DNA from 2 places in the Streptomyces sp. NPDC093801 genome. Region 1 is predicted to be linked to the other one. Evidence: riboswitches for the same ligand, from Rfam matches in the RefSeq annotation. Region 1 holds a riboswitch; the other holds the start of a gene.

The links. A riboswitch is a leader RNA that binds a small molecule or an ion and turns the genes downstream of it on or off. The one in region 1 is predicted to bind glycine.
Region 2: another riboswitch for glycine. It lies ahead of gcvP (aminomethyl-transferring glycine dehydrogenase); the one in region 1 lies ahead of gcvT (glycine cleavage system aminomethyltransferase GcvT).

The regions. Positions count from the first base shown of each region.
Region 1 is NZ_JBFBDP010000012.1:73,318-84,701, reverse strand. It holds gene glyA (serine hydroxymethyltransferase) at 1-795, opposite strand, end outside; gene gcvH (glycine cleavage system protein GcvH) at 817-1,197, opposite strand; gene gcvT (glycine cleavage system aminomethyltransferase GcvT) at 1,292-2,407, opposite strand; glycine riboswitch at 2,561-2,664, opposite strand; gene AB0469_RS15855 (AAA family ATPase) at 2,926-3,540, shown strand; gene AB0469_RS15850 (enhanced serine sensitivity protein SseB) at 3,643-4,377, shown strand; gene AB0469_RS15845 (enhanced serine sensitivity protein SseB C-terminal domain-containing protein) at 4,440-5,180, shown strand; gene AB0469_RS15840 (ABC transporter permease) at 5,817-6,809, shown strand; gene AB0469_RS15835 (ABC transporter substrate-binding protein) at 6,851-8,614, shown strand; gene AB0469_RS15830 (ABC transporter permease) at 8,775-9,776, shown strand; gene AB0469_RS15825 (ABC transporter ATP-binding protein) at 9,809-10,870, shown strand; gene AB0469_RS15820 (dipeptide ABC transporter ATP-binding protein) at 10,867-11,384, shown strand, end outside.
Region 2 is NZ_JBFBDP010000059.1:9,249-20,632, forward strand. It holds gene AB0469_RS38945 (SRPBCC family protein) at 1-28, shown strand, start outside; gene AB0469_RS38950 (PadR family transcriptional regulator) at 108-722, opposite strand; gene AB0469_RS38955 (hypothetical protein) at 961-1,701, shown strand; gene AB0469_RS38960 (PhzF family phenazine biosynthesis protein) at 1,794-2,612, shown strand; gene AB0469_RS38965 (CPBP family intramembrane glutamic endopeptidase) at 2,617-3,390, opposite strand; gene AB0469_RS38970 (glutamate-cysteine ligase family protein) at 3,569-5,104, opposite strand; gene AB0469_RS38975 (hypothetical protein) at 5,600-6,229, shown strand; gene AB0469_RS38980 (DUF5999 family protein) at 6,594-6,782, shown strand; gene gcvP (aminomethyl-transferring glycine dehydrogenase) at 6,897-9,782, opposite strand; glycine riboswitch at 9,978-10,076, opposite strand; gene AB0469_RS38990 (PRC-barrel domain-containing protein) at 10,189-10,542, shown strand; gene AB0469_RS38995 (DNA polymerase IV) at 10,586-11,384, opposite strand, start outside.

The sequences.
Region 1 (11,384 bases):
CACGTGCTCCAGCGGACCGCCCTGCTGACCGGGGAAGACCGCGGAGTTGATCTTCTTGGCCAGCTCCTGCGTCGACAGGATGACACCGCCGCGCGGACCGCCGAGGGTCTTGTGCGTGGTGGTGGTGACGACGTGGGCGTGCGGCACCGGGTTCGGGTGCAGGCCCGCGGCGACCAGGCCCGCGAAGTGGGCCATGTCGACCATCAGGTAGGCGCCGACCTCGTCCGCGATCCGGCGGAAGGCGGCGAAGTCCAGCTGGCGCGGGTAGGCGGACCAGCCGGCGACGATCAGCTGCGGCTTGGACTCCTTGGCGAGGCGCTCGACCTCGGCCATGTCGACCTGGCCGGACTCGTCGACGTGGTAGGGGACCACGTTGTAGAGCTTGCCGGAGAAGTTGATCTTCATGCCGTGGGTCAGGTGACCGCCGTGGGCCAGGTTCAGGCCCATGATCGTGTCGCCCGGCTTCAGCAGCGCGAACATCGCGGCGGCGTTGGCCTGCGCACCGGAGTGCGGCTGGACGTTCGCGGCCTCGGCGCCGAAGAGCGCCTTGATGCGGTCGATCGCGATCTGCTCGACCACGTCGACGTGCTCGCAGCCGCCGTAGTAGCGGCGGCCCGGGTAGCCCTCGGCGTACTTGTTGGTCAGGACCGAGCCCTGGGCCTCCATGACGGCGACCGGAGCGAAGTTCTCCGACGCGATCATTTCCAGGGTCGACTGCTGGCGCACGAGCTCGGCGTCGACGGCGGCGGCGACGTCGGGGTCGAGCTCGTGGAGGGGGGTGTTCAGAACGGACATCAGGATCCCCTGGGGTGTCAGTTACTTGCCGGTGGTGAGGGCGGTGTACTCGTCGAAGGAGAGCGCGTCCTTGGGCTCCTCCGAGAGCTTCACCTTGAACAGCCAGCCACCCTCGAACGGGGCGGAGTTCACCAGCGCCGGGTCGTCCACGACGTCCTGGTTGAACTCGACGATCTCACCGGAGACGGGGGAGTACAGGTCGCTGACCGACTTCGTCGACTCCAGCTCGCCGCAGGTCTCGCCCTCGGTGACGGTGTCGCCGACCTCGGGGAGCTGGGCGTAGACGACGTCACCGAGCGCGTCGGCGGCGAAGGCCGTGATGCCGACCGTCGCGACGCCGTCGACGGCGTCCGACAGCCACTCGTGCTCCTTGGTGTAACGCAGCTGCTGGGGGTTGCTCATGGCCTGATTCTCCTGGATGCGGTGCGGTGGATGCGAACGGTGGTCTTGCGGGCCGACGGGGGCCGCCGGCGAGGGGTCCCGGGGACCCCGGGGGTCACTTCTGCCGCTTGTAGAACGGCAGGGCCACGACCTCGTACGGCTCATGCGTACCGCGAATGTCCACGCCGACACCGGAGGTGCCGGGCGCGGCGTGCTCCGCGTCGACGTACGCCATGGCGATCGGCTTGCCCAGCGTCGGGGACGGGGCGCCGGAGGTGACCTCGCCGATCACCTTGCCGTCGGCGACCACGGAGAACCCGGCGCGCGGGACGCGGCGGCCCTCGGCGACCAGGCCGACCAGCTTGCGCGGGGCCTGCGTGGCGGCGCGCTCGGCGGCGGCCTCCAGGGCGGCGCGGCCGACGAAGTCGCCCTCCTTCTCGAACTTCACGACCCGGCCCAGCCCGGCGTCGAAGGGCGTGAGGGAGGTGGTCAGCTCGTGCCCGTACAGCGGCATGCCCGCCTCCAGGCGCAGGGTGTCGCGGCAGGACAGGCCGGCCGGGACCAGGCCGACGCCCTCGCCGGCCTTGGTCAGCGCCTGCCACAGCTCCACGGCGTGCTCGGGCTTGATGAACAGCTCGAAGCCGTCCTCGCCGGTGTAACCGGTCCGGGCGATCAGCGCGGGCACGCCCGCGACGGTGCCCGGCAGGCCCGCGTAGTACTTCAGGCCGTCCAGGTCGGCGTCGGTCAGCGAGGCCAGGATGCCGGGGGACTCGGGGCCCTGGACGGCGATCAGCGCGTATGCGTCACGGTCGTCGCGCACCTCGGTGTCGAAGCCGGCGGCGCGCTCGGTCAGGGCGTCCAGGACCACCTGGGCGTTGGAGGCGTTGGCGACGACCATGTACTCGGTCTCGCCGAGGCGGTAGACGATCAGGTCGTCGAGGATCCCGCCGTCCTCCTGGCAGATGTGCGTGTAGCGGGCGCGGCCGACGCCGACGGTGGAGATGTTCCCGACGAGGGCGTGGTCGAGCGCCTTGACGGCCTCGGGGCCCTGGACGGTGATCTCGCCCATGTGGGAGAGGTCGAACAGGCCGGCCTTGGTGCGCACGGCGTTGTGCTCGTCGCGCTCACTCGCGTAGCGCAGCGGCATGTCCCAGCCCGCGAAGTCGGTCATGGTCGCACCGAGCGACCGGTGCAGCGCGTCGAGCGCGGTCAGGCGGGGGGCAGTGCTCATGGGTGTGGCTCCCGGGTCCCAGGGCATGACATGACGAGGACGATCCTCCCCATCTGTCATCGGAACCTGAGAGGTTCGCCGAGAGTCCCCACGCGGGGAACGCCGACTTGCACCTTGGGTGGAGCTGACGGACAGCTCGCTTTTCAGATCTGCCTCATCCACGCGGTACGGGGCCTGAGAGATTCAAGGGAGGTACTTGCTCCTTCGGCGCCCGGGCACGGCCTCGCGGCCAGCCGGGACTCTCCCGCGCGGATTCAAGCGGCCGGTATGCAGTTGGTGTCCAGATGGCGCACATCATTGCACGGGACGGGCGGAAGCGGGCAGCGGGGCCCGAAAGAACGTACGGAACACCAAAGGCACCGGGGGCCCCGGTGGTCCCAGGTGCTGGACGACCCGCCCGGAACCGGAGTGCCGGGATTACCGTCTCTTTACATTCAGCGGGCACAGGGCCCTCACGGCCCGAGTCGGGGGGAGACGATCACGTGCGGAGATTCGGAGTGGTGACCAGTACGGGAGCGGTGGACGGGACCCGCGTGCGACCTCTCGCCGCCCCGGCCGCCGGCACGGTCCGCGACCTGCGCGGATCGGCCGCCCGGAGCCCTCGGAGCCTGAGCTTCCGTGCTGGGGACATCGTCGTGGTGTCCGGCCTGCCGGGCGGCGGCAAGAGCACCCTGATCAAGCGGGCGGCCCCCGGCGGCGGCATCGACTCCCAGGACGTCCGCGAGCGCTGGGAGCGCAGGGTGCCGCAGGCGCTGCCGTACGCGGCGTACCGCCCGCTGGTCCGCGCGGCCCACTACTGGGCCCTGTGGCGCGAGCTGCGCTCCGGTGCGTCCGTAGTCGTCCACGACTGCGGCACCCAGTCCTGGGTCCGGGCCCTCCTGGCGGCCACCGTCCGCCGCCGGGGCAGCCGCCTCCACCTCCTCCTGCTGGACACCACCCCGGAAGAGGCCCTCGCGGGCCAGGAGTCCCGCGGCCGCGGGGTCTCGCCGTACGCCTTCGCCCGCCACCGCGCGGCGGTCGGCCGCCTCCTGGCGGCCGCGGAATCCGGCCACTCCCCGGCCGGCTGCGCCACCACCACCCTCCTGGACCGCCCGACGGCGGCGACCCTGACGCAGATCACCTTCACCTCCTGACCCCGGCGGCGGGTGGGGGACGACCGCCCCGCGCAGCGGCACCCGGGCCCACCGGATAGCCTCGGGGCCACATCCACGGGACGGACACAGAGGCAGGGGCGCATGCAGGGCAACGGCTGGCCGGCGAACGAGTTGGAACAGGTGCTCGGGACGGCCCTCGGGCAGCCGGACGCCGGCCCCCGCATCCTGGAGGCCCTGGGCCGCAGCCGGGTCTGGGTGCCGCTCCCGCAGGGCGGCGGCCCCGACAGCACCTCCCTCGACCTCCCCACCATGCTGATCGCCGGCGAGGCGTACGTCCCCGTCTACAGCTCCGAGGCCCAGTTCCGCTCCGCCGCCGGCCCCGCCATGGACTTCGCCGTCGCCCCCGCCGTGGAGTTCGCCCGCGGCCTGCCCCCGCAGCTCGGCATCGCCGTCAACCCCGAGGGCGCCGTCGGCGTCCCCCTGCCGCCGGCCGCCGTCGCACAGCTCTGCCGCACCGGCCGGACCGAGCTCGACGGCCCCGCCAGCGGCGCCCGCGTCCGGCTCTTCGAGCCCGACTGGCAGGACGACCCCGTCGACTTCCTCACCGCCGCCGCCGAGGAGTTCCGCGCCACCGGCGTCGTCTCCGCCGCGCACCGCTGCCTCGCCAGCGTCGAGGGCAAGGACCCCGAGCTCTACATCGGCGTCCAGCTGGTGGGATGGGACGCCGGATCCCGGACCGCCCCGCTGGAGGCGCTCGGCCGGGCGCTCGCCCGGGTGCCGGCGCCCTGGCCGGTGCAGTTGATCCTGCTGGAGGCCGCCGAGGACCCGGTCACGGACTGGATTCGTGAGCGCGTGCGCCCCTTCTACCTCCCGTAGCGCCGCTTAAGCTGTTCGGGACGTGGAGACGACGGGCGGACGAAGACGAAGAGGGGTACCGGGTGAGTGCGTCAGGCACGGCCGCGGCCGGGCAGGTCGAGCACATGCTGCGCCAGGTGACTCCCGGGCGCTATGAGAGCTACGAGTCATTCCTGCACGCCCTCGCCGAGGGCCGGCTGTGGATGCTGCTCTGGCAGGGGCAGCCGGGCTCACCGGACGCCCAGTACGGCGGCATGGAGGTCGAGGGGCTCGGCTACGCGCCCTGCGTGACCTCCCCGCAGGAGCTGGCCGCCAGCGGCTGGAACCGGGGCTACGAGGTGGTCACCGGCCGGGACATCGCCCGCGCCCTCTACCCCGACCGCTGGGGGCTGTGGGTCAACCCGCACGCCCAGGGCGGCGGCCTCGGCATCCCGTGGGCGGACCTCCGCCGGGTCGCGACCGGCCTGGAACGGATGCCGGCCGGCCCGCTGCGGCTGTCCGAGCCCGCCCTGGAGCTCCCGCAGTTCTACGGCCTGCTGACCCAGCACGCCCACCGCACGCCCGCCGTCCGCTCGCTGCGCCGCGCCTGGGTGCAGCCCGCGCTCGGGTCGGCGTACCTCGCGGTCGGCCTCGACCTCTACGACGCCTCCGCGCCCGCGCTGGAGTCCGTCCGGGAGATGATGCGCCAGTCGGTCGGCGTCGTGCCCGAGGGCGTGCCGGTGTGCACGGTCGCGCTGGCGGACGAGCACGATCCAGTGGCCATGTGGCTGCGCGCCCAGACCAGGCCCTTCTACGACCGCGAGGGGCAGGCGGCCGCGTACTGAGCCGCCGCGGGCCGAACACCGAGCCTGTTACAGGGACATTTCCGGGTATGCCCGCACCATGAGACGGGCCGTCCGAAGCGACCTCCGGCCGTCGGGAACCACCGTTCCCGGCGGCCTTTGCCTTGTCCGGATTTCGCCCTCATTGGGCGCCCAATTGGCGTGCTCCTCCGTAGAGTTGGGAGCCATGTCCGTTTGGCTACCGAACGGACGGTGTTGCTCCGCTGAGCCGCCACCGGAGTCCGGATAACGGGAACTCAAGCCTCAGATCACGGTTGCGCATCCTTTCATCTGCGGGTCTGGCGGCTGGTCGAGCGCCCGATGAAGACTCCCCACCCAAGAGCCGGTCAGTCCTCCAGGACCCGGCTCGGCACGTGCACTCCGCTTGTCGTTCCGCACAGCACTTCCCGCACTTCCGCACGGCCGCAGTCTTCGCATTCCACGCGTCACCACCTGCACTTCCCGCATCTCCTGCACTTCCTGCACCTCCCGCAGTTCTCGCAGTACTCACGCACCTCCCGACGCACCTCACCCGCGTTCCACCGTGTCCCGAGCACTCCGAGCGCCACTCCGCACCAACGCCGCCACAGCGGCGGGCATGGGCCGACCACCCGTCGGCCGAGAGGGGTCCCCACCACGATGACGGCACCACTGCACGACACGAGCGCGGAAACGCCCGCACCCGTGTCCGTAGCCGACGTCCCTGCCAAGGCCATCGAAGGCCGCTCGCCCGGCCGCATCGCCTGGATGCGGCTCAAGCGCGACAAGGTCGCGCTGACCGGCGGCGTGGTCGTGATCCTGCTGATCCTGGTGGCGATCTTCGCGCCGCTGATCGTGAACCTGCTGGGCCACGACCCCAACGAGTTCCACGAGGACCTGATCGACCCGGACCTGGGCACGCCGCTCGGCTCCTTCGGCGGCATCAGCTCCGACTACCTGCTGGGCGTCGAGCCGACCAACGGCCGCGACGTGTTCAGCCGGATCGTCTACGGCGCGCGCATCTCCCTGATCGTCGCCTTCCTGGCCGCCTTCGTGTCGGTCGTGCTCGGCAGCTTCCTGGGCGCCCTCGCCGGCTTCATCGGCGGCTGGGTCGACGGCGTCATCAGCCGCCTCATGGACCTGCTGCTGGCCTTCCCGCAGCTGCTGTTCACCATCGCCCTGGTCTCCGTCGTCCCCAACTCCGTCTGGGGCTTCGAGGGTTCGGGTGTCCGGATGGGCGTGCTCATCCTCGTCATCGGGTTCTTCGGATGGCCGTACATCGGACGCATCGTCCGCGGCCAGACGATCTCCCTGCGGGAGCGCGAGTACGTCGAGGCGGCGCGCAGCCTCGGGGCGGGCCGCGGCTACATCCTCGTCAAGGAGCTGATGCCGAACCTGGTCGCGCCGATCCTCGTCTACACCACGCTGATCATCCCGACCAACATCCTGACGGAGGCGGCCCTCAGCTTCCTGGGTGCCGGCGTCAAGCCGCCCACCTCCTCCTGGGGAAAGATGCTCTCCGACGCCGTCCCCATCTACCAGGACGACCCCATGTACATGGTGGTCCCCGGTATGACGATCTTTATCACCGTCCTGGCGTTCAACCTCTTCGGGGACGGGCTGCGTGACGCACTCGACCCCAAGGGCAGCTGAACCGCTTCTTCGATTCACCCACCTCTGGAGGTTGGACAACCGTGATCCGCAGAAAGCAGGCTCTCGCGATCACCGCCGTGATCGCCGCCCTGTCGCTGACCGCCGCGTGCGGTGGCAACGGGGACAAGACGGACGACACCAAGCCGGACGCCGACAGCGCCAAGGGCTACAGCGGTGCCGCCGAGGGCGTGATCAATGCCTCCGACGCCAAGGGCGGCGAGCTCAAGCTCTGGTCCCCGCAGGACGTCGACTACCTCGACCCGGCCCGCGCCTACTACGGCTTCGTCTGGGACATGCAGCGCCTGTACGTCCGCAGCCTGCTCGCCTACGACGCGAAGCCCGGCAAGGACGGCACCAAGGCCGTCCCGGACCTCGCCGAGGCCCTGCCGGTCGTGACCAACGACGGCAAGACCTACACCCTGAAGCTCAAGGACGGGGTGAAGTTCGAGGACGGCACGCCGATCACCTCGAAGGACGTCAAGTACGGCATCGAGCGCGTCTTCGCTCAGGACGTGCTGTCCGGCGGCCCGACCTACCTGATCGACGTCCTCGACCAGGGCCAGAAGTACCCCGGCCCGTACAAGGACACCGACCCGGACAAGATGGGCCTGAAGTCCGTCCAGACGCCGGACGACAAGACCATCGTCTTCAACCTGGCGAGCGCCAACGCAGACTTCAGCTACCTGCTGGCCATGCCGACCTCCTCGCCGGTCCCGGTGGGCAAGGACACGGGCGCCACCTACACCAACAAGCCGGTCTCCACCGGTCCTTACAAGGTGGAGAGCTTCACCGCCGGCAAGGGCGCGACCTTCGTCCGCAACGAGAACTGGGACCCGAAGACGGACCCGATCCGCAAGGGCCTGCCGGACAAGGTCTCCTTCACGGTGACCACCAACCCGGACGACATGGACCAGCGCCTGCTCTCCGGCGACATCGACCTCGCCATCGACGGCACCGGTGTCCAGCAGGCCGCCAAGAACAAGATCCTCAAGGACGCGAACCTCAAGAAGAACGCGGACAACCCGTTCACGGGCTACATCCGCTACTTCGCCTTCCCGACCACGGTCGCGCCGTTCGACAACATCGAGTGCCGCAAGGCCGTCATCTACGCGGCCGACCCGAAGTCCCTCCAGACCGCCCGCGGCGGCCCGACCAGCGGTGACCTCGGCGCGAACATGCTGCCGCCCGGCGTCCCCGGCTCGGACAAGGCCTACGACCCGTTCGGTCTGACGAAGGGCAAGCCGCAGGAGGCCAAGGCCAAGGAGGCCCTCAAGGCCTGTGGCAAGCCGGACGGCTTCGAGACCACCATCGCCGTGCGCAACAACAAGGCGCCCGAGGTGAAGACGGCCGAGTCCCTCCAGGCCTCGCTCGCCAAGGTCGGCATCAAGGCGACGATCGACCAGTACGACGGCAAGCTCAACTCCTCCGTGATCGGTTCGCCCGAGAACGTGAAGAAGAAGGGCTACGGCATCATCGTCATGGGCTGGGGCGCCGACTACAACTCCGGCTCGGGCTTCCTCCAGCCGCTGGTCGACGGATCGTTCATCCTGCCCAACGGCAACAACAACTACACGATGATCAACGACCCGGAGATCAACGGCCTGTTCAAGACGGCCGCCACCAAGACTCCGGAAGAGGCCGCGCCCTTCTACACGGACATCAACAAGAAGGTCATGGAGAAGGCGCTCTACCTCCCGATCAACTTCGACAAGGCGCTCGTGTACCACAACCCGCGCCTGACGAACGTCTACTTCAACGAGTCCTTCGGCAAGATCGACCTCGCCACCGTGGGCATCAAGCAGTAACACCGGCCGGCCCCCGGCCCGAGTCGTCACGTACCACGTAACACCACAGGCAAGTGCCTTCACCGCACATGCGCTAGTCCGAAGGGCAGGTGAAGGCCGCAGGCGGTGGCCGCCGTCCCCACGAGGGGTGGCGGCCACCCGCGCCGGGCGGCCGACTGCAGTGCTCGTCTACCTCATACGGCGGCTGTTCAACGTCGCCGCCACGCTGCTGGTGGTCTCCGTGGTCACCTTCGGCATCTTCTTCGCGGTCCCGAAGCTGACCGGCAGCGATCCCGCGCTCATGTACGCCGGACGCGAGACCAACGAGACCGCCCTGGCGGGCATCCGCGTGAAGATGGGCTTCGACAAGCCGATCTCCGAGCAGTACCTGCTCTTCGTCAAGGGCATCTTCGCCGGCCGCGACTACGACGGCGGCACGGGCGTCACCCACTGTGCGGCCCCGTGCTTCGGCTACTCGTTCAAGACCGAGGCGCCCGTCTGGCAGACCATGATGGACCGCATCCCGGTCACCCTCTCGCTCGCCCTCGGCGCGGCGGTCATCTGGGTGATCGCGGGCGTGGCCACCGGCGTCGTCTCGGCCCTCAAACGCAGGACCGCCATCGACCGCACGGTGATGGTCGGCGCGCTCGCCGGAGTCTCCCTGCCGATCTTCTTCACCGGCATGGTGGCCCCCGCCATCTTCGTCTACAGCCTCGGCTGGCTGGACGTCTCCAACTACAAACCCCTGACCGAGGATCCGCTGGCCTGGCTCAACAGCCTGATCCTGCCCTGGGTCACCCTCGCCTTCCTCTTCGCCGCGACCTACGCCCGCATCACCCGGGCGACCATGCTGGAGGTCCTCGGCGAGGACTACATCCGCACGGCGCGCGCGAAGGGCCTCAAGGAGGGCGTGGTCATCCGCAAGCACGCCCTGCGCTCCACCCTCACGCCGATCGTCACCATGTTCGGCCTGGACCTCGGCGGCCTCCTCGGCGGCGCCGTGCTGACCGAGACCACCTTCAACTTCCAGGGCCTGGGCACGGCGGCCGTCGCCGCCATCAGCCAGGGCGACCTCCCCGTGATCATGGGCGTCACCCTGCTCGCCGCGCTGTTCGTGGTGCTGGCCAACCTGATCGTGGACCTGCTGTACGCCGTCATCGACCCGCGCGTGAGGCTGACGTGACCGAGAACCAGAACAACGGCGCGCCCGCCTTCGTGCCCGAGCAGGGAGGCCCGCGCGACGGGGCACCCTTCCTCTCCGTGCGCGACCTGAAGGTGCACTTCCCGACCGACGACGGCCTCGTGAAGTCCGTCGACGGCCTCTCCTTCGACCTCGAACGCGGCAAGACCCTCGGCATCGTGGGCGAGTCCGGCTCGGGCAAGTCCGTCACCTCGCTGGCCATCATGGGCCTGCACCGCACCGGCAACGCCCGCAGCCGCCCGCACATCTCGGGAGAGGTCGTCCTCGACGGCGAGGAGCTCGTCGGCGCCGACGCCGACCACGTGCGCCGGCTGCGCGGCCGCAAGATGGCCATGGTCTTCCAGGACCCGCTCTCCGCGATGCACCCGTACTACTCGGTCGGCAAGCAGATCATCGAGGCGTACCGGACCCACCACGACGTCGACAAGAAGACGGCCCGCACCCGGGCCGTGGAAATGCTCGACCGCGTCGGCATCCCCGAGCCCCACCGGCGCGTGGACGCCTACCCGCACGAGTTCTCCGGCGGCATGCGCCAGCGCGCGATGATCGCGATGGCGCTGGTCAACAACCCCGAGCTGCTCATCGCGGACGAGCCGACCACCGCCCTCGACGTCACCGTCCAGGCGCAGATCCTCGACCTGATCCGCGACCTCCAGAAGGAGTTCGGCTCCGCGGTCATCATGATCACGCACGACCTCGGCGTGGTCGCCGAGATGGCCGACGACCTCCTCGTGATGTACGGCGGCCGCTGCGTCGAGCGGGGCTCCGCCGAGAAGGTCTTCTACGAGCCCCGGCACCCCTACACCTGGGGCCTGCTCGGCTCCATGCCGCGCATCGACCGCGACCAGACCGACCGGCTGATCCCGGTCAAGGGCTCGCCGCCCAGCCTGATCAACATCCCGAGCGGCTGCGCCTTCAACCCCCGGTGCCCCTACGCCGACGTGCCCAAGGGCGGCATCACCCGCACCCAGCGCCCCGAACTCACCGAGGACGGCAGCCGGCACTGGTCCGCCTGCCACATGTCGCAGGAGGAGCGGACCCGGATCTGGACCGAAGAGATTGCGCCGAAGCTGTGACCGACATGAAGAAGGACGCCGCCCCCGCCTCCGCCCCCGCCTCCGCGAAGCCCTCCGAGCCGGAGACCCTGCTGAAGGTCTCCGGCCTGGTCAAGCACTTCCCCATCAACAAGGGGCTGCTGCGCCGCCAGACCGGAGCGGTCAAGGCCGTCGACGGGATCGACTTCGAGGTCCGGCGCGGTGAGACGCTCGGCGTCGTCGGCGAGTCCGGCTGCGGCAAGTCGACGATGGGCCGGCTCATCACCCGCCTGCTGGAGCCGACGGGCGGCCGCATCGAGTTCGAGGGCCAGGACATCACGCACCTCGGCGTCTCCCGGATGCGCCCGCTGCGCCGCGACGTGCAGATGATCTTCCAGGACCCGTACGGCTCCCTGAACCCGCGCCACACGGTCGGCGCGATCGTCTCGGCCCCGTTCCACCTCCAGGGGGTCACCCCGGAGGGCGGGATCAAGGCGGAGGTCCAGCGCCTGCTGTCCCTGGTCGGCCTGAACCCGGAGCACTACAACCGCTACCC
Region 2 (11,384 bases), on a different contig from region 1:
GCGCCGGCTGGCCGCCCTCGTCGCCTGATCCTCCCCTCCCGCGCGCACGACGGCGCGCCCCGCGAGAGCTCTCGCGGGGCGCGCCGTCCTCGTCCGGCCGGGGCCGGTCAGTGCTCGTCGGCCAGGATCAGGTAGAGCTTCTTGCGGGCGTCGTTGACGACCGCGAGGGCCTTCTCGCGCTGCTCGGGCGTGCCGGTCTTGAAGACCTGCCCGAAGGCCTCCATCAGGCCGACGCCGGCGGCACGGACCTCGTGCATCGCCTCGAAGTCGAAGCCGCGCCCGGCGTCCGCCCAGGGGGCGTCCGGGCCCGACTCGGCCTCGGTGCGACCGGTGTCGGTGAGCGTGAACAGCTTCTTGCCGCCCTCGCTCGCGCTGCTGATCAGCCCCTCGTCCTCGAGGAGCTGGAGGGTCGGGTAGACCGAGCCGGGGCTGGGCTTCCACGCCCCGCCGCTGCGCTCGCCGATCTCCTGGATCATCTCGTAGCCGTGCATGGGCCGGTCGGCGAGCAGCGCCAGGATGGAGGCGCGCACGTCGCCGCGCCGCGCCCGCCCGCGCGGGCCGCCGCGCCCGCCCCGCCCGCCGAAGGGCCCGCCGCCGAAGCCGGGCCCGAACGGTCCGAAGGCCGCGCGCAGCCCCCTGAACTCCTCCCGACGGTCCGGCCCGCAGTGGCCGTGACCCCGTCCGTGCTCGTGTCCGTGGTCGTGCTGTCCGCGTGAACGCATCACTGCGCTCCTTTCGTCTCACTGTGATTGCTTGACGTGTTTCACTATCGTTGATCCATCGCGATGCGTCAACGATATATCGGAAACTATCGCAAGCGAAGGCCATCCGGAGGCGGCAACACCGCTCCCCACCTGCACCCTTTGGGGTGGATTGCTGAGGGAACTCCTAGTCGACGCTCGTCCGCGCGTGCTGTTCTTGCCCCGCGAATCCATGGGAAGCCGACGAAAGAGGACATCCATGCGCCACCAGGGACGGATCAGGAAGTGGCTCGCCGCAGCAGCCGGCGCCGCCGCGCTGCTCTCCCTGCTCACCGGACCGGCCACCGCCGACGGGGTACGGCCGCTGGCGGGAAGCACGCTCAACCTGCACCAGTGCGTGTACGCCCCCACCCCGGGGGTCGACTACTTCACGACGCTGGTGCCCAGCCGCGACGGCCGCTTCACCACGGGCACCAACACCGCGGCCGCACCGGACCGGGAGCTGTCCTGCGGCGGCGGCGACGGCAACTACACCCCGGTCCGCCCCTGGGCCGCCTTCGAGTCCCTCGACCTGACCGCCGGCCGCTACCTGAACCTGCACCAGTGCGTGTACTACTCCGACCTCCAGCACGACCACCTGACCGTGATCGTGCCGGGCGGGGGCAGCGAGTGGAGCGCGGGGACCAACGTCTCGAACACCCCCGACACCCAGGTCTCCTGCGGTCCGGGGCGCGGGCTCTACTACCTGGTGCCCCTGCTGTCCTCCGTCCGGGCGCTGGACCTGACCGCCGGCCGCTACCTGAACCTCCAGCAGTGCCAGTACTACTTCGACCGCTTCACCGACCACTTCACCACCTTCCTGCCGAGCGGTGACGGGCGCTTCCGCACCGGAACGAAGATCTCCGGCACCGCCGACACCGCCCCCACCTGCGGCTCCGGAGACGGGAACTACACCCTGATCCCGATGCTGTCGGGGACCAAGGCGCTCTCCCGCACCTGACCGCCACCGACACGACCGCACCGGGGCGGACCAAGGCCAGTCATCCCGGATTGGCCTTGGTGCGGGTCCCGGCGGGCACCTACGGTCGGTCCATGCGCCTGCGAATCATCGATGCCTTCACCGACCGCCCCTTCCACGGCAACCCCGCCGGGGTCCTCCTCCTGGACGGGCCGTTCCCGCCGGACGCCTGGCTCCAGCAGGTCGCCGCGGAGGTCAACCTCTCCGAGACGGCCTTCGCCCACCCGCTGCCGCCCGGCGGGGACGCCGACTGGGCGCTGCGCTGGTTCACCCCGACCGCCGAGGTCGACATGTGCGGCCACGCCACCCTCGCCACCGCGCACGCCCTGGCCACCAGCGGCCTGGCCGAGGGCCTGATCCGCTTCACGGCACGCTGCGGCGTCCTCACGGCCGAGGTCGCCGACGACGGCACCGTGACCATGGACTTCCCGACCTCCGCCCTCACCCCGGTCGAGCCGGACCCCGCGATCGCCGACGCGCTCGGCGCCCCGGTCAAGTCGGTGCACGACACCTCCGCCCACATCGGCGACCTGGTGGTGGAGCTGGCCGACGAGCGGTCGGTACGGGAGCTCACCCCCGACTTCGCCGCCCTGCGCGGCTACGCCCGCCGCGGGATGATCGTCACGGCCCCCGCCGAGGACCCCTCCCGCGGCTACGACTTCGTCAGCCGGGGCTTCTTCCCCGCGCTCGGCATCGACGAGGACCCGGTCACGGGAAGCGCCCACACCGCCCTCGCCCCCTTCTGGGCGGCGCGCACGGGCCGCACCGAGATGACCGGCCTCCAGGGCGGGGCCCGCCGGGGCCTGGTCCGGGTGCGGCTGAAGGGCGAGCGCACGCTCCTGACGGGCCACGCCGTCACCGTCATCGACGGCGAGCTGCGCACCTCCCCGTGACGCCCTACGGGGTCGGCAGCCAGCCGACCTTGCCGGCGAGCAGGGCGTACCCGCCGAAGGCCACGATGTCGAGCAGCGCGTGCGCGACGACCAGCGGCCCCACCCGGCCCCACCGCCGGTAGGCGAGGACGAAGACGACGCCCATCACCGCGTTGCCGATGAACCCGCCGATGCCCTGGTAGAGGTGGTACGAGCCGCGCAGCAGGGAACTGGCCAGCAGCGCGGCCGTCGGCGACCAGCCCAGCTGCCCCAGCCGGCGCAGCAGGTAGGCGAGCACGATGACCTCCTCCACCACGGCGTTCTGCACCGCGGAGAGGATCAGCACCGGGAACTTCCACCACACGTCGGGCAGTGCCTCCGGCACCACCGTCAGGTTGAAGCCGGTGGCGCGGGCCGCCAGGTAGAAGGCCAGCCCGGCGCTCCCGATGCCGGCGGCCACCAGTGCGCCCCGGGCGAGGTCCGGGCCGGGGCGGGTGCGGTCGAAGCCCAGCACCCGCAGGCCGGGCGCGCCCTCCCGGGTCAGCAGGTGCGCGACGAGCAGCACCGGCACCAGGGCGGTGGCGATCCCGAACAGCTGCCAGGCCAGGTCGAGCCAGGGCCGTCCGGGGGCGTGGGAGCCGTTGAGGGTGGCGGCCTGGTCCTTGAGGCCGCCCGGCCTGGTGAGCGAGCCGATGAAGCTGATCAGCGAGGAGACGCTGCTCGCGCCCAGCGACAGCGCGAGCACGAGCAGCGTCTCGGTGCGCAGGAGGCGCCGCCGCCCGTCCTCGCCCAGCTCCATGAACACCGGCTCCGGTTCCGCCCGCACGCCCGACTCCCGTCCTGCCCCGCCCGTCACGCTCCGACCACCCCATACTGCCTCCTCGGAGGCCGGACGGGATCACCGGGACGGGCGGGCCGGTCCGGGACGGGACGGGCGCACCGGTCCGGGGCGCCGGCGGGCCGGACCGGTGCGCCGGTCAGCGGCGGACGGCCGCGGGGGCGTCCACCTCCTGTTCCTCCAGACCGACCGGCCAGGTGTGCACGGGGTCGCCCCGGTGCATCAGCTCGCTGTAGCGCCGGGTGGTGGCCGCCAGGGCGGCGTCGCGGTCCAGTCCGCCCGCGAGGGCGCGGTGGTACGTCTCCACCTGCCAGGTCGCCCCGTTCACCCGGCGCCGGCACCGCTCCTCGATGATCCCCAGGTAGAAGTCCCGGTCGGCGGGCTCGATGCCCCAGGCGTCCAGCCCGGCCGCGGCCATCGGCAGCAGCTCGTCCAGCACCAGCCGCACGGCCGGCACGCTCGCCAGCCCCCCGGAGCGGCCCTTGCGGGGCCAGCGGATCCGCGCGTCGATCCCGTACCGGCAGGCCGCGTCGAAGTTGGCCTCGGCCTCCGCGAAGGACATCCGGGTCCACACCGGGCGCTGCTCGTCCGCGAGGGTGCGGACGAGCCCGTAGTAGAAGGCGGCGTTGGCGACGACGTCGGCGACGGTGGGCCCGGCCGGCAGCACCCGGTTCTCCACCCGCAGGTGCGGCATCCCGTCGGCCACCCCGTAGACGGGCCGGTTCCACCGGTAGACCGTGCCGTTGTGCAGCACCAGCTCCTGGAGGCTGGGCACCCCGCCCTCGGCGAGCACCCGCAGCGGCTCCTCCTCGTCGCAGATCGGCAGCAGGGAGGGGAAGAAGCGGACGTTCTCGGCGAAGAGCTCGTACGCCGAGTCCACCCACTTCTCCCCGAACCAGGTGCGCGGACGGACCCCCTGGGCCTGGAGCTCGGGCGGCCGGGTGTCCGTGGCCTGGGTGAACAGCGGCGGTCGCGACTCGCGCCACAGCTCGTGCCCGAACAGGAACGGCGAGTTCGCCCCCACCGCTATCTGTACGGCCGTCACCGCCTGGGCGGCGTTCCACACGTCCGAGAACCGCGCCGGGGTGACCTGGAGGTGCAGCTGTACGGAGGTGCAGGCGGCCTCCGGCACGATCGACCCGGTGCTCCAGGTCAGCCGCTCGACCCCCTCGATGTCCAGCCGGAAGTCCTCGCCGCGCATCATCAGGATCTGCTCGTTGAGCAGGGAGTAGCGGTCCACGGCCGACAGGTTGGCCAGCGCCAGGTCGGCGCGGGTGATCGTCGGGAGGATCCCGATCATCACCACCCCCGCGTCGATCTCCGCGGCCTGCCGGTGGGCGTAGTGCAGGCCCGCGCTCAACTCCTCCGCGAGCCGGTCGAATACCCGCCCGTCGAGCCGGTGCGGGAGTACGTTCACCTCCAGGTTGAACATTCCGAGTTCGGTCTGGAAATCCGGGCTCGCAATCCGCTCCAGTACCTGCGCATTCACCATGCGCGGCAAACCGTCGGCACCCGCGAGATTCAGCTCGATCTCCAGTCCCATCATGTTCTTGGGGCGGTCGAACCTCTTCTCCGCCAGAAGCCGCTCCAGCCCCTCCAGGCACTCGTGAAGCTTCCTCCGATACCGATGCCGATCGGACAGGTCGAATCCGCCTGCCACGACCTTCTCCCCCATCGAAGCGTCCCTCCTCGAGTGGGCCTGGCCCGGTGCGTCCGGGCGCGCGTTACGGTCGATGATGCCCAGGGGCCGTGATCGATAACGCCGCGCGGCGCGGCTTGGCGGGGAGCGCGCGCCGGTGTGGCCGGATGGGCGCTCCGGCACATTCGCCTGGCAACCCCCGGTGCGCAAATTCCGTACGGGTTTTACCCGTTCATGATTACCGGCACTTTCCAGCCGAGCCCCCTTCCGGTAACCTCCGAGGTCAGCGCGGTTCCTTCACGCGTGAACGGCATGAATACCATGACAGCGGGACCGGTAAGCGCCTTGTCGGCAATAGGCGGGACAGCTAGCCGAAACACTGTGTGAACACATGTCGTATAAACTCCGCAAACGAGGCAGAGAGTTGGCGCGCGGCCATTGCCCCAATGCCCACCTCTGACCCCAGAATGCGACAGCGCCGTCCGCACCTTCCCCTGCACCACCGGTCTCCCAAGTGAGAGGCGACCCACCATGCCGCTGCATGTCCACCCGGCCCCCGCGCCCGCCCTGCGCAGCGTCCTCGCGGCACTCGGTTCTCCCACCGCCGTCCACGAGGCACACACCCCCGCCCTGCGCGCGGTCCAGGGTCCGATGACCGCCGAGCTCCCCCTTCCGGTCCACGTGCTCGACCGCCTGAGCATGTCCGGCCGCGCGGCCGACGGCAGGCCGCCCCGCACCCGCCTCACCGCCTGGCGGTTCCTGATCCGCAGCGGCGACCGCTTCGTGGCGGCGGCCGACACGCGGCTCACTCCGGACGGCTGGGCCTTCTCGCACTTCTTCGAGGGGCCCTACGTCGCCGCCACCGAGCGGGCCCTGCGCCAGGCGGAGCAGCTCGGCAAGACCTACCAGCCCCGGCTGCTGTCCGTCCCGGAGCTCTACATGCTGACCCTCTGGCTGCACGGGGCGGTCGGCGCCGACGCCGCCGCCGGCCTGCCCGCAGCGGCCGACCTGCTGGTGCCGCTGGCCCCGGCCCCGCCCGGGATCGCCCCCTACCGGCCGCATCCCGTCTCGGAGCTGCTGCCCCTGCTGACCCACCGGCTGACCCCGGCGGCCCCGCCCGTACCACCCGCACCGCCCACCCTGGCGGCCCCCGCGGCCTGAACCCCCCGCTCCGCCCGCAGGCCGCGGCCCGCGATCAGGGCCGCGCCTGCGGCGCGCCCTGCCCCTCATACCAGCTCGTCCCGCCACCCGACACGCCGACTGACCCGCTTGACCCATTCGGCCTAGTCCGGCGGGACCAGTCGTGAACCATCCGAAAGGACAGGGCAGTTGGCTTGAACCGCCCGCACGAGTGATGCGTCCTCAATCCATGAGGACTGCTGCCGGGAAATCCCTGCGAAGCAGCCGTCATGGGGGAAGACTGAGGACATCCTCCCCGCAGGCGCGGGGACGACCCAGGGGGACGGCCATGAATCACGCATCGAGCCGTAGCGAACAGACCACACCGCAGCGAAAGAACGCATCCATGTGCCAGCACCAGCCTGCCTGCCCGTCATCAGAGTCCGCCGACCGGGAGGCCGCGCGCCCGGTGGCCAACCACCCGGAGCAGGGCTGGAGCCTGCTGTGCAACGGCGTCCTGCTCTTCGAGGACACCGGTGAGCTGCTGCCCGACGGCAAGATCATCGCTCCGCACCGCCCGCTCGCGGCGGCCTGAGCGGGCACCGCGCCCGGACGTACGAAGGGGCCGGTCCCGGAGCGGTGAGCTCCGGGACCGGCCCCTTTCAGCGTGCTGTCAGCGCCCCCTCACGGGGCCGCCGGGCCCGAGGGCTCAGTTGTCGTACTCGTCCAGCGGCGGGCAGGAGCACACCAGGTTGCGGTCGCCGAAGGCGCCGTCGATCCGGCGCACCGGCGGCCAGTACTTCTCGGCGGCGGAGACGCCACCGGGGAAGACGGCCTCGTCGCGGGTGTACGGGTGGTTCCACTCGCCGCCCAGGGACGCCGCCGTGTGCGGGGCGTTGGCCAGCGGGTTGTCGTCCGCCGGCCACTCGCCGCCCGCGACCCGCTCGATCTCGGCGCGGATGGCGATCATCGCGTCGCAGAAGCGGTCGATCTCGGCGAGGTCCTCGGACTCGGTCGGCTCGATCATCAGCGTGCCGGCCACCGGGAAGGACATGGTCGGGGCGTGGAAGCCGTAGTCGATCAGGCGCTTGGCGATGTCGTCGACGCTGACGCCGGTCTCCTTCGACAGCGGGCGCAGGTCGATGATGCACTCGTGCGCGACGAGGTCGCCCGGGCCGGTGTAGAGCACCGGGTAGTGCGGCTCCAGGCGCTTGGCGATGTAGTTGGCGCCGAGCACCGCCACCTGGGTGGCGCGCTTGAGGCCCTCGCCGCCCATCAGGCGGACGTACGACCAGGAGATCGGCAGGATGCCCGCGGAGCCCCACGGCGCGGCCGAGATCGGGCCGACGCCCGTCTCCGGGCCGGCGGTCGGCTGGAGCGGGTGGTTCGGCAGGTACGGGGCCAGGTGGGCCCGGACGCCGACCGGGCCCACGCCCGGGCCGCCGCCGCCGTGCGGGATGCAGAAGGTCTTGTGCAGGTTCAGGTGCGAGACGTCGCCGCCGAAGTGACCCGGCTTGGCCAGGCCCACCAGGGCGTTGAGGTTGGCGCCGTCCACGTAGACCTGGCCACCCGCCTCGTGCACCTGGGCGCAGATGTCGGCGACGTGCTCCTCGAACACACCGTGCGTCGACGGGTACGTGATCATGAGCACGGCGAGCTCGTCGCGGTGCTGCTCGATCTTGGCGCGGAGGTCCTCGGTGTCCACCTCGCCGTCGTCGGCGGTCTTGACGACGACGACCTTCATGCCGGCCATCACGGCGCTCGCGGCGTTGGTGCCGTGCGCGGAGGACGGGATGAGGCAGATGGTGCGCTGCTCGTCGCCGTTCGCGCGGTGGTAGGCGCGCACGGCCAGCAGGCCGGCGAGCTCGCCCTGGGAGCCGGCGTTCGGCTGGATGGAGACCTTGTCGTAGCCGGTGACCTCGCAGAGACGTTCCTCCAGCTCGCTGATGAGCGTGAGGTACCCCTCGGCCTGCTCGACCGGGGCGAAGGGGTGCAGCTGGCCGAACTCGGGCCAGGTCACCGGCTCCATCTCGGTGGTCGCGTTGAGCTTCATGGTGCAGGAGCCCAGCGGGATCATGCCGCGGTCCAGCGCGTAGTCCTTGTCCGAGAGCTTGCGCAGGTAGCGCAGCATCGCGGTCTCGGAGCGGTGCTGGTGGAAGACCGGGTGGGTCAGGTACGCGTCCGTGCGCAGCAGGCCCTCGGGCAGCGCGTCCCCGGTGGTGGTGTCCAGGGCCTCGATGTCGGCGGAGACGCCGAAGGCGGCCCAGACGGCCTCGAGGTCGGCGCGCAGGGTGGTCTCGTCACAGGAGATCGAGACGTGGTCGGCGTCGGCCTGGTGGAGGTTCACCCCGCCCTTGCGCCCGGCGGCGACGACCTCGGCGGCCTTGCCGGGCACCCGGGCGGTGACGGTGTCGAAGAAGGAGCCGTGCACCAGCTCGACCCCGCCGGCCTTCAGGCCCGCGGCGAGCAGCGCGGCGTAGCGGTGGGTGCGCAGGGCGATCGTCTTCAGGCCGTCCGGGCCGTGGTAGACGGCGTACATGCCGGCCATGACGGCGAGCAGGACCTGCGCGGTGCAGATGTTGCTGGTGGCCTTCTCGCGGCGGATGTGCTGCTCGCGGGTCTGGAGGGCCAGGCGGTAGGCCTTGTTGCCGTCCGCGTCCACGGAGACGCCGACGAGGCGGCCGGGCAGCGAGCGGGCGTGCTTGGCCTGGACGGCCATGTAGCCGGCGTGGGGGCCGCCGAAGCCCATCGGGACGCCGAAGCGCTGGGTGGTGCCGACGGCGATGTCCGCGCCGAGGGCGCCCGGGGAGGTCAGCAGGGTCAGCGCGAGCAGGTCGGCGGAGACGGTGACGATCGCGCCGAGCCCGTGGGCCTGGTCGATGACGGCCTTGATGTCGCGCACGGCGCCGGAGGCGCCCGGGTACTGGAGGAGCACGCCGTAGACGCCGCGCTCGGCGATCTCGGCGGGGATGCCCTCGGAGAGGTCCGCGACGACGACCTCGATGCCGATCGGCTCGGCGCGGGTCTCGATCACGGCGATGGTCTGCGGCAGCGCGTCGGCGTCCACCAGGAAGACGTTGCCCTTGACCTTGCCCACGCGGCGGGCCAGCGTCATGGCCTCGGCGGCGGCGGTGCCCTCGTCGAGGAGGGAGGCGCCGGAGGTCGGCAGGCCGGTCAGCTCGGCGACGACCGTCTGGAAGTTCAGCAGGGCCTCCAGGCGGCCCTGCGAGATCTCCGGCTGGTACGGGGTGTAGGCCGTGTACCAGGCGGGGTTCTCCATGACGTTGCGCAGGATCACCGGCGGCGTGAAGGTCCCGTAGTAACCGAGACCGATCATCGACGACAGGACCTGGTTGCGGTCGGCGAGCGAGCGCAGCTCGGCGAGCACCTCGGCCTCGGTCCGCGCCTCGGGCAGGTTCAGCGCTTCGGCGGTCTTGATCACATCCGGCACCGCGGCGGCGGTCAGCTCGTCGAGGGAGCCGTAGCCCACCTGGGCGAGCATCTTCGCCTGCGCCTCGGCATCCGGGCCGATGTGACGCTGCTCGAAGGGGATGCCCCGCTCGAGCTGGGAGAGCGGAATGCGGTTGGCGGTCATTACGGAGGCCTCCTGGTCGTATGACCTGCGAGGGGCACCACGGCGCGGGCACCCGGACGGCCTCCCCCTCTGTCATCTCAACCTGAGAGCTTCACCGGAGTCTCGGGGGTCGCCCGTCGTCCGGCTTTCACCGTCGGTGAGGAGTGGGGACCGGCACTGCGCGCCCGGCACCCGCTCCTGCTTTCCAGAGTGGCCTCGTCGCGTGCGGTACGTATGCCTGAGAGATTCCGGGGAGGATTTGCTCCTTCGGCGCCTCCGTCGAGCTCACTCGGAGGACTCTCCCGCACAGGGTCAACAGCCGCCACCCAGCCTACCAGCGAGGTTCTGGACCCTCCCTCGAGTGGCCCCCTATCGGAATATGCACTTTTGTAGTCATTACGGATGACTGCGACCACGTGGAGGGACCGTGCAGACCGACATCGATCCGCGCAGCCTGATCGGCCGCAAGGCGTTCGACCGGAACGGGGCCAAGATCGGCACCGTGGACGAGGTCTACCTGGACGACGCCACGGGCGTCCCGGAGTGGGCCGCGGTCCGCACCGGCCTGTTCGGCCGGGACGCGTTCGTCCCGCTGGAGCCGAGCGAGGTGGTCGGAGAGGTGCTGCGCGTCCCCTTCGAACGCTCCTTGATCAAGGACGCCCCCGACTTCGGCGTGGGCCGCCACCTCTCCCCCGAACAGGAGCTCCAGCTGTACCACCACTACGGCCTGGACGTGTCCCTGCCCGGCGACCTCCACCTCCCCCCGCCCGAGAACCGCTAGGGGGTGTCCGCAGAGTCCCGCCCGCCCCGCGGGGCGGGCGGCGCTACTTTCCGGACACCCCCTGGGTGTGTTGTCCCGGGACGGGCCGGCCCACGAGGGGCAGCGGGTCGGAGGCCTCCAGCTCGGGGTCGTCCACCAGGAACGTACGGACCCGCCCGGGCGGCGACCCGGGCTGCTCGAAGCGCACGGTCACCCTCCCGACCCCGCTACCCTGCACCCACCCGGGCCCGTACACCGCGTGCCGTACGTCGCTGCCCGCGGGCCAGTGCCGCGCAGCGGCGGCCTGCGGGTCCTCCCCGGGCCCCACGGCGGCCTCGGAGGGCCCCGGAGGCCCCAGGGGCCCTGGAGCCCCCGGGGCCCCGGGGACGGCCGCACCCCCGCCCGTCCCGTCCGCCTCCACGGCCCCCTCCGCCACGACGGAGGGGGCCTCCCCCGTGCCCGCGCCGAGCGCCTGGGCGAAGAGGTCCTCCTGGGTGTAGTCCGCGAGCCCGGTCACACCGACCCCCAGCAGCCGCACCCCGCCGGTGGTGTCCACGCCCTCCAGCAGCCGCGCGGCCGCCTCGCGCACCACGGCCGGATCGTCGGTGGGCCCGCGCAGGGTCTCGGAGCGGGTCAGGGTGGAGAAGTCGTAGCGGCGCACCTTGAGGACGATGGTGCGCCCCGAGTGCCCGGAGGCCCGCAGCCGGCCCACGCACCGGTCGGCGAGCCGCTGCACCTCGAAGCGGATCCGCACCCGGTCGTGCAGGTCGACGTCGAAGGTGTCCTCCACCGACACCGACTTCGCGTCCCGCTCCGCGACCACCGGCCTGTCGTCCAGCCCCAGGGCCATCCGGTAGAGGCCC